DNA from 4 places in the Williamsia sp. D3 genome. Region 2 is predicted to be linked to each of the others. Evidence: predicted binding sites of a transcription regulator. Region 2 holds the regulator's gene; each other region holds the start of a gene.
What was found. The regulator LexA, encoded in region 2, represses DNA repair genes until DNA is damaged. The targets are predictions, from matches to a motif close to CGAACANNTGTTCG.

Region 1 (4,182 bases), on a different contig from region 2:
GACTCGGTCGCGCTGCACACCCGCGACACGGTGGTCGCGGGTGCCGGTCTCACCGACCCTGCAGCCACCGAGTCCATCCTTTCGGAGGGCCACGCCGCGGTCTCGGCCTTGGTCAGCTGGGGTGCGCACTTCGACATCGGAGACGACGGGCGCTTCCTGCGGACGCGAGAAGGTGGCCACAGCGTTCGTCGGATCATTCACGCCGGCGGCGACGCCACCGGAGCGCAGGTGCAACGGTCCCTGGCGGTGCGCGCGCTCGCCCAACCCGCCATCACCGTGCTCGACGAATCGTATGCCCAGCAGATCTTGCAGGACCAGCACGGCACAGCGGTCGGGGTGCGCGTCGGACGCTCCGGTGGCTCCTTCCGAGACATCTTGGCGCCCACGGTGATTCTCGCGACCGGCGGGGTCGGACACCTCTATGCGGCCACCACCAACCCACTCGGTTCGACGGGCGACGGCATCGCCCTGGCACACAGGGCTGGTGCGGCGGTCTCGGACATGGAGTTCATCCAATTCCATCCCACGATGCTGTACCGCCCCGGTCAGCGAGGCAGGCGCACACTCATCACCGAGGCACTACGCGGCGAGGGCGCAAGACTCGTTGACAGCGAAGGCAATTCGGTCACCGAAGGCGTACACCCCCTCGGTGATCTCGCTCCGCGCGACGTGGTCGCCAACGCGGTCAGTGCCGCCATGGCGCGCACCGGCCACCGCTGCGTCTACCTCGACGCCCGCCACATCGCCGACTTCGGCCACCGCTTCCCCACGGTCACCGCCGGTGTCGCAGCAATCGGGATCGATCCCACCACCGACCTCATCCCGGTGGTGCCCGGCGCTCATTATCTCTGTGGAGGTGTTGTCACCGATACCGAGGGCGCCACCACCGTTCCTGGGTTGTTTGCCGCAGGCGAAGTCGCCCGGACAGGCCTGCATGGTGCAAATCGGTTGGCGTCCAACAGTTTGCTCGAAGGACTGGTGATGGGACTACGGGTCGCGCGGGCAGCCGCCGGCCGAACCGGGCACCCCGACGCTTTGCGACCGGACGTCGCGCCCGAACTCGATGCACCTGTCGCCCCACGTCGAGACCTCCAGGACCGAATGTCTGCGAGCGCGGCCCTGTCTCGCGACCATTCAGGGCTGATGGCTCTCGCCGACCACCTCGATGCGGTGCCGCGTCGACCACTGCTGGATGGTGCCGACCACGAAGATGCTGCCCTGACCGCCACCGCACGACTGGTGGTCGCCGGCGCTTTGGCCCGAAAAGAGTCGCGGGGTTGCCACCATCGGGTGGACTACCCCGAGGCCTCTGCACCCATCGCGGGTTGACGCACGCGACTCGCCGATCGTCAGGTGGATGTACAGCGCTTTGGCTCCTCAGTCTGTTCATAACGGCTCTCCTGCTTCAGTTTTCGTAGATGCTCATCGTCTTCCCCCCTTTGACGTTCTCGCCTGTGCGCGGGTTCCCGGCCAGGTTCATCCGAACAGATGACTATCGAATGCATGTTCGAACAGCGTAGACTGATACCACGCTGATCGTCCGCAAGACCTGACTCTGAGATACGTGTGACTACGCCACCATTGTGATCGGCTGTCCCAATTCTGTTGTCCCAGTGTTGTTGTCTTGGAGGGGGTGTGGTGATGGCTGTTGCTGATCTGGTGGATGAGGTCATCGGTGTGGAGTTTCCTGATGATCCGGCCGGGGTGGTGGCGGTGGTGAAAGATCTGATCACCCTGCGTAATGCTGTCGAGGCGCGGTTGGCGGCCGGTGCGGCGATCATCGACCGGTTGGGGTTGGCGAAACGGGCGGGATCGACGACGTCGAAGTTGTTGCAGGCCAATGGTGCTGCTCCGGTGACGGCGGCACGATGGTTACGCATCGGCACCGGCCTGGCGGGGTTGGATCGTACGGCCGGGTATTTTCGGGACGGGTTCCTCTCCGCTGAGCACGTCGATGCAATAGTTCGGGGTATCAGCCATGTGCGGGGCCGCATGGTGGGTGTGATGAGTGACAATTTCCGGTGTGAGGTCGAGGGAAAACTCGTGGCTCATGCGTTCTCTGGTGCACCGCCCGCGGAGATCGGAAGGATCGCCCGGACGATGGGTAATGAGGTCGCCGAGGTGTCGGGTGGGGTGCCGGCCGCCGAGGACGCTTCGTTGAACAGCCTGGACTACGTGATCACCGGCGATGGCCGGTTGTCGGGCAGGTTTGATGTGGATGCGGTGATCGGGGAGAAGATGATGTCCGCGCTGGATGTGTGGTCCAGGCCGCGTCCTGAACCGGACGGGAGCGCCGATACTCGCACACCGTCGCAGCGGCGGGCGGACGCTCTGCACCAACTCCTCGATTGTGGTGGCGGTGGGCAGGCGTTGATATCGGCGCCGAGAACGGAAGTGGCGGTGACTGTTCCGGCTGATCATCCCGACCGAGCGTCACTGCGGTGGATGGGTCCGGTCACCGAAGCGACCGCGGCAGCAGCTGCGTGTGATGCGGTGATCACCTCGATCACCCTGGACGGGCAGCAGGTGCCAATCGATCTGAGCCCACCCAAACGGCTGTTCACCGGACCAGTGCGCAAAGCGATCCTGATCCGCGATACCTGCTGCATCAAATGCGGGGCACCGGCGACCTGGTCGGACTGTCATCACATCGTCCACTGGGCTGACGGAGGGCCGACCACCCTCGCGAATGGGTGTCTGCTCTGTCGGACGTGCCATCGGGCCGTGCACCACACCGACTGGGACATCACCATGGGCGCCGACGGACATCCCTGGCTGATCCCACCCGCCGACATCGACCCCACCCGACAACCACTACCGGCCTACAACCGCCGAACCCTCACCCACGCAGCCTGACTCAGGCTGCCTGACCCACGCAGCCAGCACAACACCGCACCCGACACATCGCCGGAACCGCGGACGCGCCCTGACAACTCCATAGTGTGAAACCGCGTCAGGGGCTGTCGCCTGTCCGACTGGCGCAGGTCAGGCGACAGCCCTACCAACACGGGCCGGCTCAGGAGCACGATCAGGGCCACTTGCGTTGGCGACTTCGAGACGTGAAAAGTGCTGTCGCTGAATGGTTGTTCTGCGCAGGTAGACCGAACTCCATCCCGCCACCACAACCCACGTGACCAGCAGTAGCGCGAACAACGCTGCAGCAATGACGCTCAAGGGTGTCGACCCCACCGCAACGGCAAGTGATGCCGAACCAGTCACGCACGTTCCGATCGGAAAGGTGAAGCTCCACCAGGTGGGCGTGAAGGTCAGTCCCCGTCGGACGTTGTGCACGGTGATCAGCGCCGCGAGGACAAAGACGAACCCTGCAAACCCCGACATGACCAATCCGTAGCCGATACCGAGGACGCGCAGACCGTTTGCGATCGAGGCTTGCTCGCCGTCGAACACGAGGTGGGCACTCGACCCGAGTAACACTGCGGCTGCAATGGATTGGCCGATCATCCCGAGCATGATCCATACCGTCGGTGCAACCTGCACAGACGGCAGTCCGCGATGGATGAGACGCGAGTAGACCATCGACATCGTCAAGAACCCGACAATCAAGGTCAGCCCGAAGAGCGCGTAACACGTTGCGAGAAGTCCTGATCGGATGTCTCCGGGTGGCAGGTGCGGGAGGAGCAACGGGCCGGTGGCTGCCGACACCATCGGCGGAACCACCGGCATCAACCAACTCGGCATGGCACCGTCCGCCGAACTCTGCGTACCGGTGATCGTCCGAAATGGAACCCACACGGTTGTGAACACGCCCGCGGCGGTACCCACCGCCCACAACGCACCGCCGACCCACACTGCGGCTGAGTCACCGACGAACTGCGGTCCGAGCTCGACCGTCCCGGCCCCGACCGTGAGCAAGGCCATGGCTGGGGCGCCGTAGAAGTGAGCCATACCGGGGTCTGCGGCGTGATCGGCAGGCCCCTTGCCGAGGAACAGGCACGACGCGACCACCAGACCGGCCAGCGCGATCACCCAGAAAGAGGTGGTGAGAACTCCCATCGCCGGCCAGGCCGAGTGCAACGCCACACCCGACGTGGCCACGATGCCCGTGCCCATCACTGCAGAGAACCAGTTCGGCGTCATGGATTCATCGTCACCTCGTCTCGTCCAGACAGGTAGAGGGCTTGTTGTTGTCCGGGTACAAGTCAGGCTTGTAGCCTCGGCAGA
Region 2 (4,182 bases):
GACGTCGAGAGAAGGCAAGGCGCAGGTCGCCCTGGCCCAGATGGAGTACATGCTCCCGCGGCTTCGTGGCTGGGGTGAATCCATGTCCCGGCAGGCGGGTGGCCGTGCCGGCAGCAATGGCGGCGTCGGACTGCGCGGACCCGGTGAGACCAAGATCGAGACCGACCGTCGACGGATCCGCGAACGCACCGCGAAACTGCGGCGCGAGATCCGCGAGATGAAGACGTCACGAACCACTAAGCGCGCCAAGCGAAAGCAGGCTGCCGCGTCAGCGGTGACCATCGTCGGGTACACGAACGCCGGCAAATCGAGTTTGATCAACGCGTTGACCGGATCGGGCGTGCTGGTCCAGAACGCCTTGTTCGCAACCCTCGATCCGACAACCCGTCAGATGTCCCTCGAGGATGGCCGTGAACTGGTCATCACCGACACCGTCGGATTTGTCCGGCATCTGCCCACCCAGCTGGTCGAGGCCTTCCGTTCGACCCTCGAAGAAGTCGCCGACGCCGATCTGCTCCTGCACATCGTTGATGGTTCGGATCCGGTTCCGACCGACCAGATCATGGCGGTGCGGAAGGTGATCGAATCCGTGCTCGAGGAGGAGAAGGCAACAGCTCCGCCCGAACTGCTCGTGATCAACAAGATCGATGCGGCCGACCCGCTGGTACTGGCGCAGCTCAAAGGGCTGTTCCCGACAGCCGTGTTCATCTCGGCGGCCACCGGCGAGGGCATCGACGTACTCCTCGACCGCATCCGGGAGTCGGTGGCCAGGAACGACGTGCACGTCAGTGTCCGGGTGCCGTATGAGCGTGGCGACCTCGTGTCCCGGATCCATGCCGAGGGTGACGTATTGACCGAACGTCACGAACCGGACGGGACTGCGATCACCGCCACGGTGCCTGCCGCGCTGTCGCGCCAGCTGGCATCTCTGGCCATTCCCGAGGCGGCCGAATAGCGCTTCGAACTGCAGCTTTGGGACAGATGTAGAATCCGGTTACAGTTGGATATCCAACCAATGCCACCTGTAACGGAGACCTGACGATGGAACGCACCCTTTTCGAGCCCGAGCACCTTCTCTTCCGTGATTCGTACCGGAGCTTCCTCGAACAGCACGTGGCGCCGAACCACGAACGCTGGGAAGAGCAGAACCTGGTGGACCGGGATGTCTGGGTCGAAGCAGGAAAGAACGGATTCCTCGCGGTGGAGGCGCCCGAGGAGTTCGGTGGCGGGGGAGTCGACGACTTCCGTTACAACACCATCATCGACGAAGAGACCGTCCGCGGCGGCTATAGCGGTATCGGATTCGCGCTGCACAACGACGTGGTGGCGCCGTACCTGCTCGACCTCTGCAATGACGAGCAGAAGGCACGCTGGCTGCCCGGCTTCGTGTCCGGTGAGCTGATCACCGCGATCGCGATGACCGAGCCCGGCACCGGGTCCGATCTCCAGGGCATCAAGACCAACGCCAAGAAAGACGGCGACAACTGGGTGCTGAACGGTTCCAAGACGTTCATCACCAACGGTATCAACGCGGACCTCGTCATCGTGGTGGCCCGCACCGACCCCGAGGCCGGTGCGAAGGGGTTCAGCCTGCTGGTGGTCGAGCGCGGTATGGAGGGATTCGAACGCGGCCGCAATCTTGACAAGGTCGGGATGAAGGCGCAGGACACCGCCGAGCTGAGCTTCGACAACGTCAAGGTGCCCGCCGAGAACCTGCTGGGCGAGGAGGGGATGGGCTTCATCTACCTGATGCAGAACCTCCCGCGGGAGCGCCTGTCGATCGCTGTTGTGGCGGCCGGTGCGATGGAGTCGGTTCTCGAGACGACAATCCAGTACACGAAGGACCGCAAGGCATTTGGCCGCCCGATCGGTAGCTTCCAGAACTCGCGGTTCCTGCTCGCCGAACTGGCGACGTCCACCGCTACCACCCGTGTGTTCGTCGATCGGTGTATCGAACTGCTGAACGAGAAGAAGCTCACCGTTCCGGACGCGGCGATGGCGAAGTACTACGCCACCGAGAACCAGGTCCACCTCATCGATCGTTGCCTGCAACTGCACGGTGGCTACGGCTACATGCGTGAGTACTCGGTGGCCAAGGCCTTCCTCGATTCGCGCGTTCAGACCATCTACGGCGGCACCACCGAGATCATGAAGGAAGTCATCGGCCGAAGCCTCGGGGTCTGAGTACGAGTTTCATAACTACGCGAAGTGGGGTGCACCGGAAGGTGCACCCCACTCGTGTCTGCGTAGTCCCCGCGTCCCCGGTTACCGAGGATGTTGCCGGACGCCTCAGAGGCGCCGCATCACCGTGACGACTTTGCCCAACACAACGGCGTTGTCGCCGGGGATGGGGTCGAACACCGGGTTGTGCGGCATCAGCCACACCGCATCCTTGGTGCGTTTGAACGTCTTGACGGTCGCCTCTCCGTCGATCATGGCCGCGACGATGTCGCCGTTGTCTGCGACATTCTGCTGTCTGACGACCACCCAGTCGCCGTCACAGATGGCGGCATCGATCATCGACTCGCCGACCACCCGCAGGAGGAACAGAGACCCTTCCCCGACAAGCTCTTTCGGTAGCGGGAACACGTCTTCGACGGCTTCCTCGGCCAGGATCGGCCCGCCGGCCGCGATGCGGCCGAGGACCGGAACGAACGTCGGTGTCGGCAGTGATTCGTCGGGTACCTGGACCTGGCCGGCCGCCGTGGCCGGGTTGAGGTCGGTGTCCTGGATGTTGACCGCCCGGGGACGGTTGTTCTCGCGCTGGAGGAATCCTTTGCGCTCGAGGGTGCGGAGCTGATGAGCGACCGACGACGTGGAGGTGAGGCCGACGGCATCACCGATCTCGCGGATGGACGGGGGATAGCCGCGTTCGCGGACCGACGCCCGGATCACCTCCAGCACGGCTTTCTGGCGCGGGGTCAGAGACCCCTCGGCCAGCGGTTCGGAAGTGACCACCGTCGCGGCCGCCGCGTCCGGCGGCGTCCGGGTGTCTGTCGTATCGGCCATCAGGTCCTCCAGTTCGTACGGTGTCCGGCCAAGGTGTCGTAGCTGTCGAGAGAAGAAAACGCACACGTTGTTCGTTGGATTATGGGGATCACGCTAATGCAATCAGTCACAACTCTCAAACATTTGTTCGATTGGGCGTGGCGTGTGTCGGACCCCCGTGATACAACTCGAACATTCGTTCAATCGAACGAGTGATCGAACTGTTGACCCGAGGATCGAACAATGACTGCAGCCACCACCATCAGCCGCCCGGCCGCTGAGCGGCCCCGTCGCCGCCTCGCCCGAGTCGGTGGGCCCGTCGCCTCCGATCAGTACACCCGCACGGCGCGAGCGCGTGTCGACAGTACTCGCCGACCGGCCGACCGCAGGCTCGCCGCAGACCGCCGTGTTGTGGTGGGCTGCTCCGAGCCGGGCAGTTCCGCACCGTCGGTTGCCGTCGAGCGCGATGTGTATTTCCGCCGACGTGCCTGGGCCGGAGCCGCCGTGGTCGGAATCGGCCTGATGATGCTCGTGCTGTTCCTCATGTTCTTCGGCCGGGTTGTCGAGAGCGGTGCCGCTCCGGCGAACACCGGGACGGCGGTCGTCCACGTGCAGTCGGGAGAATCGTTGGGCGACATCGCCTCTCGAATCGCACCCGAGATGCCGACCGAAGCGGTGGTGGAGAAGATCATGGACCTCAACGCGATGAGCAATTCAGCGTTGTCGCCCGGGCAATCCCTGGTGACGCCGATCTACGCGCGGTAGCTGCAGTGCTGGGGCAAGCAATCGGCCGGGCGGTATCCTCTACAACAGAGTGTCCGGTCATTCCGACGGGGCCGCTGACGTCCGAGGAACCCTGCATGCACTGCCCGTTTTGCAAGAACGAGGACACGCGGGTCGTCGACTCACGGGTGGCCGACGAGGGCCAGGCGATTCGTCGTCGGCGGGCCTGCTCGCAATGCGGACGGCGGTTCACCACCGTGGAGAGCGCAGTCCTCGCGGTCGTCAAACGCAACGGTGTCACCGAACCTTTCAGCCGCGAGAAGGTGATGAGGGGCGTGAGGCGCGCCTGCCAGGGCCGCGCGGTCGACGATGACCGTCTGCACCTGCTCGCGCAGCAGGTCGAAGAGGCCGTTCGAGCCTCAGGATCGGCCGAAGTTCCCAGCAACGAAGTGGGCCTGGCGATCCTGGGCC
Region 3 (4,182 bases), on a different contig from region 2:
GCCCCAGTGCCCGGTGCGAATACACCGAGAAGGAACCCGTGTTGGGGTTGGCGGTGGCCATCTCGCCGAGCATGCGCATCACCAGCACCACGAGTGTCCCGGCAAGCGCGTACGAGATGATCACCGCAGGCCCGGCCTTCTCGATCGCGTTCGCCGATCCGACGAACAACCCGGCACCGATGACGCCGGCGATGGAGATCATGGTGATGTGTCTGGGTTTGAGGCTGGTACCCAGCGACGACGACGTGGCCGAACCGCCGGTGTTCTTCTCGGTGGTGCTCACGACTGAGCGTCCGTGCAGACGTTTCCGTGCCGCAGGGTGACGCCGGGCGTCCACACAGCAGGCAGTGGGGTTGTTGTCGGCATGATTTTCTGCCCTCTCGTTGCGCTGCGAGAAACTTGTTGCGCAGACTACCCCTTTGCGTCCGGCGCAAACCGCCGGTCTGGCCAGTTTGCTTCGGCCCCTCAGCCCTCACCGTTCGCGTCGGCATTGTCGTCTGGCGGGAGGTCTGGCGGCCGCGAATGGCTCTGGTGCATCAGGCGTTGTTCGTGGTCTCTGAGCGCTTTGTCGCGTTTGGTGATGACCTTGATCCACTCGGCATCAACGGTTTCGCCCACGTGGTTGGCGCGGTTGACCCGCGGGACTTGATCGGGATCGACACATGCCGGCGGGATCCAGGCGACCCGGCCCGCGTCGGCGCCTTCGGTGATCATGACGGTCTGCCACTGGTCGGGACCGTCGCCGATCATCGCGTGATGGGCGGAACAGGCCGGCACCAGCTCATCGACATTGGTCAGTCCGCCCAGAATCCACGCGTTCACGTGATGGATCTCGGCCCAGGTGGCCGGTTGGCGACAGCCCGGGTGCGAACAGTCGCGGTAGGCGGCGAACAATGCCAACCGTTGGCCCTGCTGGGCAACGCGTTTCGCCCGCGCGAAGTACAGGACTTCGGCTGAGTGATGTGCGAACACAGCCAACGACTTGTCTGAGCGAGCCGCGAGTTCGAGAGCGTCTTTGACCGGAAGATCCACCCCCGACGCGGTGGTTGCGATGCCTGCCACGTCGTCGAGTTGCTGCTTTGTCATCGTGATGATCACCTGGGCCGGCAACCCGCGATAGGACGTGCCCAGAAGTTTGTACTCCAGGACGGTGCGCAGAATCGCTTTGAACGCGTCGTGTTGGCGCTGGGCGGTGGTGCGGGTGTCGCGGTGGGCGGCTGACTCGATCAGTGCTTTGTGGTGGCCCGGATCGTCGACGGCTCCGACCGGGGACTCGGGGTCATCAGGGTTGTTCATACCTGGGGCCGCCCATACATCGAGGACGGTCTTGAACAGTGCGAGCGTCTGCGGATCGAGGGTGCCGGTGATCTTGGCCATCAGGTCAGTGCCCTGTTCGCCCACACTCAACCCGCGGTTGCGTTTGCGGTCCTGCTCATCGGTCAGTGCATCGTCGGGGTCGACCCGCGCCAGCACCTCGCGCCCACACTGGATCAGGTCGGTCGGATTCATCGTGCGCGCGTTGTCGACCATCCACGCATCGACAACGTCGAGTACCTCGGGCGCGGCCTTGTTGGGGATGTGTTTGCGGACATCAAGCATGACATCCATATGCGCGAGACCAATTGCTCGCTCTGCCAGTGCTTTTGCTGCGGCAGGGCACTTCGGCGGAAGCACCTCGCCCTGCAGGGAGTGAAGCCGGGCGACGGCATCCAATGCCTTCAACCGCGATGACGCATCGCCGCGGGTAACCCGCAACTCACTCATCACGAAGCGGTGCAATGTCGGGTGCCCGGCCTTGCGAAATGCGCCCCGATCTGACACTTCGAGCAGCCGTTGTAAACCTTGAAAACCAAGGGCGCGAACAGCTTTCTCGTTCAGTCGTGCCAGCTCGCACACCGACGCGTCGTCAAGATCTGACGAAGACGCACCCGCTATTCGGTCGAGGACAGAACTCAGCTCTCGATACAGGCCCATCAACACCGGCGTCGCCGGTGGATCAAGAGAAGTGGTATCGGTCATCGGTTGGTCCCCCCCGGGCCTCGATCAACGTATTTCCAGTCTACCTGGGCGCCGGCCATTTGTCGAACACATGTTCGATTGACGACCACGACCTCAGTACGTGGATGAGTTCGTTGTGTGTGGTCGGCACAGCGCGAATTGGTTTGCTGCGGTGCGATATTCGCTCGCAACCGACTGCCTTGCCTCCTATTGAGTACGCGGTCATCGCCTGCGTGATATCGAAGGGCGGTTGTTGATGGTGGCCGGCGTACCCCACCGGGTGCGTAGCATCTGCGGACAAGGGCTGGCGACGAAGGGCTTTTGATGACAACACCGTTTGGGCAGGCAGGAACCGCGAAATACGTGCAGCTGACCACGTTCCGTAAGGACGGGACACCGGTGTCCTCGCCGTTGTGGGCGGCGCTCGACGGCGACAAGTTGTTGATGTGGACGGTGACCGATTCGTGGAAGGTGAAGCGGTTGCGCCGCAACCCGGCCGTGGTGGTCCAGGCGTGCGACGTGCGGGGCAAGCAGACATACGGAGATCCCGTGTCCGGTACAGCCGCGATTCTCGATGCCGCAGGCACCGATCACGCGCGCGAGGTGGTGCAGAAGAAGTACCGGCTTCTCGGATGGGTCACGGTGAAGGGCAGCCTGCTGCGTAGAGGCAAGAAGGGCACCGTGGGGTTGGCGATCACGTCAAGCAACTGAATGGCCCAGGTGTTCCCGCCGCCGCCAAAAACCGGCAGGCAGGTTGTGTGAGCCCGCCTTTGCGGTAGATTGTCAACAATCTACGAAGACGGAACGCGAGGGGTTTGGGTGCGGTGACTCATGTCCGATGAGATCAAGAAGTCCGGCGGTGCCCGCGGGCGCGTGGCCAGGCCTCGGGTACTCGAACCCCTGGTCCAGGAGTCGACGCCGGCCATCATCGCGCGTCAATTACGAGCAGCCATTGCCAAGGGTGACTTTCCTCCCGGCTCGCAACTCACCGAATCGGGCCTGGCGGCCGATCTGGGCGTCAGCCGCGGACCACTGCGCGAGGCCATGCAGCGGTTGACGCAGGAAGGGCTGCTGGTCAGCTACCGGAATCGCGGTCTGTTCGTGATCACGATGGACGACGACGACATCAGGGACATGTACGTCGCCCGGGCCGCGGTCGAGCGCGCCGCACTCGAACAGGTGATCCTGCGTCGCCCCGACGACGCCGTCGACGTCCTCACCGCCGCAGTCGAGGAGATGGAGCGGCACGCGGACGACCCCAATGGTCCGCAGATTGCGGACGCGGACATGGCATTTCACCACGAACTCGTAGAACTCGCAGGTAGCCCCCGGCTCTCGCGACTTCACGAGACCATTCTCGTCGAGACACGGATGTGTCTGGGGGCCATGCGAGGCACCTACGTATCCGCCGAAGAGCGGATCTCCGAACACCGCCGCATCGTTTCGGCAATTGCCCAGCGGGACACAAAATCGGCCGACGAACTGATGGTCGACCACATGCGGGACGGGTTGCGGCGAATCATCGCCGAACCGGGTGCCGTATCTCAGTTCGGTGGCGCAGCGATAACGTCGAGTCCGAACGTGCCCGTCAACCGACCGGTATCGGGAAGATAGATCGGGCTTCGGCAACCTGCCGGGGCCACCACCCTCGAGGAGGCCTGCACCGACAAACGCCTAGTCACCTGCTTTCAAAACGCGGAAGTAGCAGGAATCTGTGGGCCTCGAAGACACCAGAGCCCGACGTCTTCAGTTGAAGGGGGTATCAATGAGCCCGAACATCGCGAAAACGAATTCAGACGTTGCACCAGGATTTCCGGATCCGGATTCACCGGAAGGCAAGAAGCTCTTACGCAAGGCCATCGGCGCATCCGCCATCGGCAACGCAACCGAGTGGTACGACTACGGCGTCTACGCCGCCACCACGACTTATCTCACGCAAGCTTTCTTTCCCGGCGACCTCGGGACCATCGGCACGATGCTGGGATTTGCGATCTCATTTGTGCTCCGACCGCTCGGCGGCATGATCTGGGGTCCGATCGGAGACCGGATCGGCCGAAAAGCCGTGCTGGCCATGACCATTTTGCTCATCTCGGGCGCCACCGCCCTCATCGGACTGCTGCCCACGCATGCGGTCGCCGGCGTATGGGCGCCGATCCTGTTGATCGCACTCCGGGTGGTCCAGGG
Region 4 (4,182 bases), on a different contig from region 2:
AGGTCTTGAACGACGACGAGCGCGACCGTTTGGTGAGCAACATCGTCGGGCACGTCTCGGACGGAGTGCGTGAGCCTGTACTTTCACGCGTTTTCGACTACTGGAAGAACGTTGATCCCGAACTCGGCAAGAAGGTCGAGGAAGGTGTTCGAGGCGGAATCTGAAGTCGGACTTGCACTCAGGCAAGGCTGACCTCAGCGCTCACATGCCTGACCGGCCGTGACGGACCACGTCGCCATCGGTCAAGATGGTGTTGCCGGATACCGGCCGCACCAATTACTTCAACAGAGAGGAAAGTGCAATGAGCAACCCCATCACAAGCACACTGAACGACGACCAGCAGTCGATCGCCGGAAAGGCGCTGCAGGAGACCTTGGTTGACCTGATCGACCTGTCGCTGATCGCCAAGCAGGCTCACTGGAACGTTGTCGGCAAGCAGTTCCGGTCGGTGCATCTCGAGCTCGACGAGCTCGTCACCGCTGCTCGCGAGTTCACCGACGCCGCCGCCGAGCGGGCAACGGCCATCGGCGTCAGCCCGGACGGCCGGTCCGAGACCGTTGCAAAGACCGCGGGCACCAAGGGATTCGGCGAAGGCTGGACCAAGGACTCCGACGTGGTCGATGCGATTGTCGCGAACATCAAGACCGTGGTCGACGGTCTGCGCACGCGAATCAAGGCCACCGAAGAAGCTGATCCGGTCACCCAGGACCTCCTGATCAGCTTCGCGGCGCGGCTCGAGCAGCTGCACTGGATGTGGCAGGCGCAGGTCGCCTGACCGGATCGGTCAGCAAGTCCAGCGCGTCTGCAGACGCGCTTGTAGAAGAGAGCCCCCACGGCACAGCCCCTCGGCCGTGGGGGCTTTCGCATGCCGTATGCGGTCGGCGCCGTATCGAAGTACATTCACTTGGTGACGCGGCCCGATTCCCACCCCGAACTCCCCGGGGATCCCGACCTCGTGGCTGCACGACCGTTGCACCTGCGTGTGGCCTCGCTCGCGATGGTTTTTGCGGGAGGCCTGCTGGGCACCGGTGCTCGCTACCTGATCGAGCAGGCCTACCCGTTCCACCCCCCGCAGTGGCCGTGGGCCACCTTCCTGATCAATCTTGCGGGCGCCTTTGCGCTGGGCATTGTCTTGGAAGCGCTGGCCAGGATGGGGGATGACACCGGACGCCGGCAGCGTTTTCGCCTGTTTTTCGGTACTGGATTCTGCGGGTCATTCACCACCTACAGTGCCTTTGCACTCGAAGCTTCTCTGCTCGGCAGGGATGGCGAAGTTGTTGTCGCCGTGGCCTATATGGCGACTTCTGTGATCCTCGGTGTGGTGATGGCCTGGGCGGGCATCGCTGTTGCCACAAAGGCACGCGTGAGTCGACCGGCGCCCCGCCGATGATCGTTCTGGTGATGTTGGCCGGCGCGGCCGGAGCGGTGACCCGTTTTCTGGTCGACTCGGAGGTCAAACGCCGCCACCCCGCAGTGTTCCCGTGGGGGACGGTGTTCATCAACGTGTCGGGCTCGTTGCTGATCGGGCTGGTGGCCGGAGTGGTGTTGTTCCACGGCCAACCAAGTGCCTGGCAGACCATCGTCGGGACCGGATTCTGTGGCGGATACACAACATTCAGTACGGCCAGTGTCGAGACGGTGCGCCTCGTTCAACAGGGACGCCACGGGATGGCCCTTTCGAATACTGTTATCCCGCTTGCTCTCTCGGTTGGTGCTTGTGCGCTGGGGCTGTGGCTCGTCTACCTTGTGTGAGTTCGGCGCCCAGGCGTCGGTGGCCTGGGTGCTGTGTGACCGTTTGAGCGGCGGTGTCGTCCAAACGGATGACTATCGAATGTGTGTTCGAATGATTAGAGTGGTGGTAGCTGATCGCATGATGAACCAACTCTGAGATACGTGGGACTACGCCAAATACCTCGGTCGGCTGGCCCAGTGTTGTTGTCCCGATGTTGTTGTCTTGGAGGGGGTGTGGTGATGGCTGTTGTTGATCTGGTGGATGAGGTCATCGGTGTGGAGTTTCCTGATGATCCGGCCGGCATCGTGGGCTTGGTGAAGGATTTGATCGCGTTGCGTAATGCTGTCGAGGCGCGGTTGGCGGCCGGCGCGGCGATCATTGACCGCCTCGGTGTCGCCAAACGTATGGGGTCGACAACCTCGAAGATGTTGCAGGCCAACGGTGCCGCGCCAGCAGTGGCGGCGCGGTGGCTACGCATCGGAACTGGCTTGGTGGGGTTGGAGCGTACAGCTGGATACTTTCGGGACGGGTTCCTTTCCGCCGAGCATGTCGATGCAATAGCTCGGGGTATCAGCCATGTTCGGGGCCGCTTCGTGGGTGTGATGAGTGACGACTTTCGGTGTGAGGTTGAGGGAAAACTCGTGGCTCATGCAATCTCTGGTGCACCGCCCGCGGAGATCGGCCGGATCGCCCGGACGGTGGGTAACAGGGTCGCCGGAGAACAGGGTGGGGTGCCGGCCGCCGAGGACGCTTCGTTGAACAGCCTGGACTACGTCGTCACCGGCGATGGCCGGTTGTCGGGCAGCTTCGATGTGGATGCGGTGATCGGGGAAAAGATGATGGCCGCGCTCGATGTGTGGTCCCGACCCCGTCCTGAACCGGACGGCAGCGCCGATACTCGCACGCCGACGCAACGACGAGCTGATGCCCTGCACCAACTCCTCGACTGCGGTGGCGGTGGGCAAGCGCTGATATCAGCGCCGAGAACGGAAGTTGCTGTGACGGTTCCGGCTGATCATCCCGACTTTGCGTCACTGCGGTGGATGGGTCCGGTCACCGAAGCAACCGCAGCCACGTTGGCGTGTGATGCCACCATCACCTCGGTCACCCTGGACGGGCAGCAGGTGCCAATCGACCTGAGCCCACCCAAGCGCCTGTTCACCGGACCAGTGCGCAAAGCGATCCTGATCCGCGATACCTGCTGCATCAAATGCGGGGCACCGGCAACCTGGTCAGACTGCCACCACATCGTGCACTGGGCCAACGGCGGACCCACCACCCTGGGCAACGGATGCCTCCTGTGCCGGACGTGCCATCGGGCCGTGCACCACACCGACTGGGACATCGTGATGGGCGCCGACGGGCATCCCTGGCTGATCCCACCCGCCGACATCGACCCCACCCGACAACCACTACCGGCCTACAACCGCCGAACCCTCACCCTCGCAGCATAAGTCGACCAGCAGCTGCCGTTCGCGCCCTCGATGTGGTCGAGACCGCGCAAGATCCTTGACAACTCCATAGTGTGAGCTCCGCGCGGGTGTTTTGCGACTCCCAGGCCAGCGGGGGTGCAATTGCCCGCCGTCAGTACTGCTGCTGGCCCGCCATCTGCGTCTGGATTCGTTGCTGCAGGCGTTGCAGTCCCATGGTCGACAACCCGGGGATCTGGCTTTCCAGCTGGCGAACCAGGTTGTGGTCGTTGATCACCTTCTCGCTCGACTGGATGAGAACTGTTCCGGCGCCGGTGAAGTCGAACTGCTGTTCCTCGCCGCTGGCGGCGCCCATCATCGCTGCGCCGGCTGCCATGAAGCCCGTGATCCACCCCTGGTCATAGTGGTGACTGGGGGAGGGGCAATCGGCCCAGCCGACCAGTGCCTCGGGGTCGACCCGCAACGGCGGTTCGGCGAACATGACCGGTCCGTTCGAGGATGCCAGGAACTTGCCGGTGCCGATGAGTGTCAAGTAGCCCGGCACGATCGACTGGTTCAGCTGCAGCCCGGGCTCGAAAGCCAACAGGTTGGCCGCCCGAACCGTGAGGTTGCCGTCTTCGAGGTCGTACGAATTGATGTCGAAGCCGCGGTCGCCGATGATCAGTGTTCCCTGGCCCTGGGCGATCACGTAGTCGCCCATGTACAGCGGCGCGCTGATGGTGCCGGCCAGCGACTGCATCATGGCTGTCTGCATGCCCTGGACCAGAGCCTGGAACTGCATCTGTCCGTAGTAGGCGATCATGGCGCCCTTGGACATGATCCAGGGCTTGGTCAGCTGCATGTAGTACGCGTACGTGTTGCCCGGAATGTTGTCGTCACCTTGCAGCATCGACGGATTCAAGATGTCGCTCATGGCTTTTCCCTTACAGCTTCTGTTCGGATGCTTGGACGAAAACAGTTCCTTGGCCCTGGCACTGCAACTGCATGGCCTCGCCGGCGCCGCGGCCGACCGCGTCGCGC

Region 1: W823_RS32905 (HNH endonuclease signature motif containing protein) is a predicted target of LexA. The motif match lies at 1,497-1,510, and genes of this name have one in related genera.
Region 3: W823_RS36145 (HNH endonuclease signature motif containing protein) is a predicted target of LexA. The motif match lies at 2,083-2,096, and genes of this name have one in related genera.
Region 4: W823_RS38680 (HNH endonuclease signature motif containing protein) is a predicted target of LexA. The motif match lies at 1,829-1,842, and genes of this name have one in related genera.

What each region holds. Positions count from the first base shown of each region.
Region 1 is NZ_AYTE01000003.1:130,399-134,580, forward strand. Features, by position in the region: gene nadB (L-aspartate oxidase) at 1-1,329, shown strand, start outside; gene W823_RS32905 (HNH endonuclease signature motif containing protein) at 1,642-2,856, shown strand; gene W823_RS32910 (TDT family transporter) at 2,986-4,098, opposite strand; gene W823_RS32915 (LysR family transcriptional regulator) at 4,182-4,182, shown strand, end outside.
Region 2 is NZ_AYTE01000026.1:332,788-336,969, reverse strand. Features, by position in the region: gene hflX (GTPase HflX) at 1-955, shown strand, start outside; gene W823_RS46615 (acyl-CoA dehydrogenase family protein) at 1,042-2,184, shown strand; gene lexA (transcriptional repressor LexA) at 2,290-3,009, opposite strand; gene W823_RS56680 (LysM peptidoglycan-binding domain-containing protein) at 3,232-3,753, shown strand; gene nrdR (transcriptional regulator NrdR) at 3,849-4,182, shown strand, end outside.
Region 3 is NZ_AYTE01000007.1:39,218-43,399, reverse strand. Features, by position in the region: gene W823_RS36150 (amino acid permease) at 1-283, opposite strand, end outside; gene W823_RS36145 (HNH endonuclease signature motif containing protein) at 466-2,019, opposite strand; gene W823_RS36140 (PPOX class F420-dependent oxidoreductase) at 2,323-2,709, shown strand; gene W823_RS36135 (GntR family transcriptional regulator) at 2,830-3,612, shown strand; gene W823_RS36130 (MFS transporter) at 3,764-4,182, shown strand, end outside.
Region 4 is NZ_AYTE01000013.1:125,475-129,656, reverse strand. Features, by position in the region: partial or broken gene W823_RS38700 (catalase) at 1-164, shown strand, start outside; gene W823_RS38695 (Dps family protein) at 302-775, shown strand; gene crcB (fluoride efflux transporter CrcB) at 908-1,390, shown strand; gene crcB (fluoride efflux transporter CrcB) at 1,387-1,752, shown strand; gene W823_RS38680 (HNH endonuclease signature motif containing protein) at 1,972-3,186, shown strand; gene W823_RS38675 (AIM24 family protein) at 3,317-4,075, opposite strand; gene W823_RS38670 (AIM24 family protein) at 4,086-4,182, opposite strand, start outside.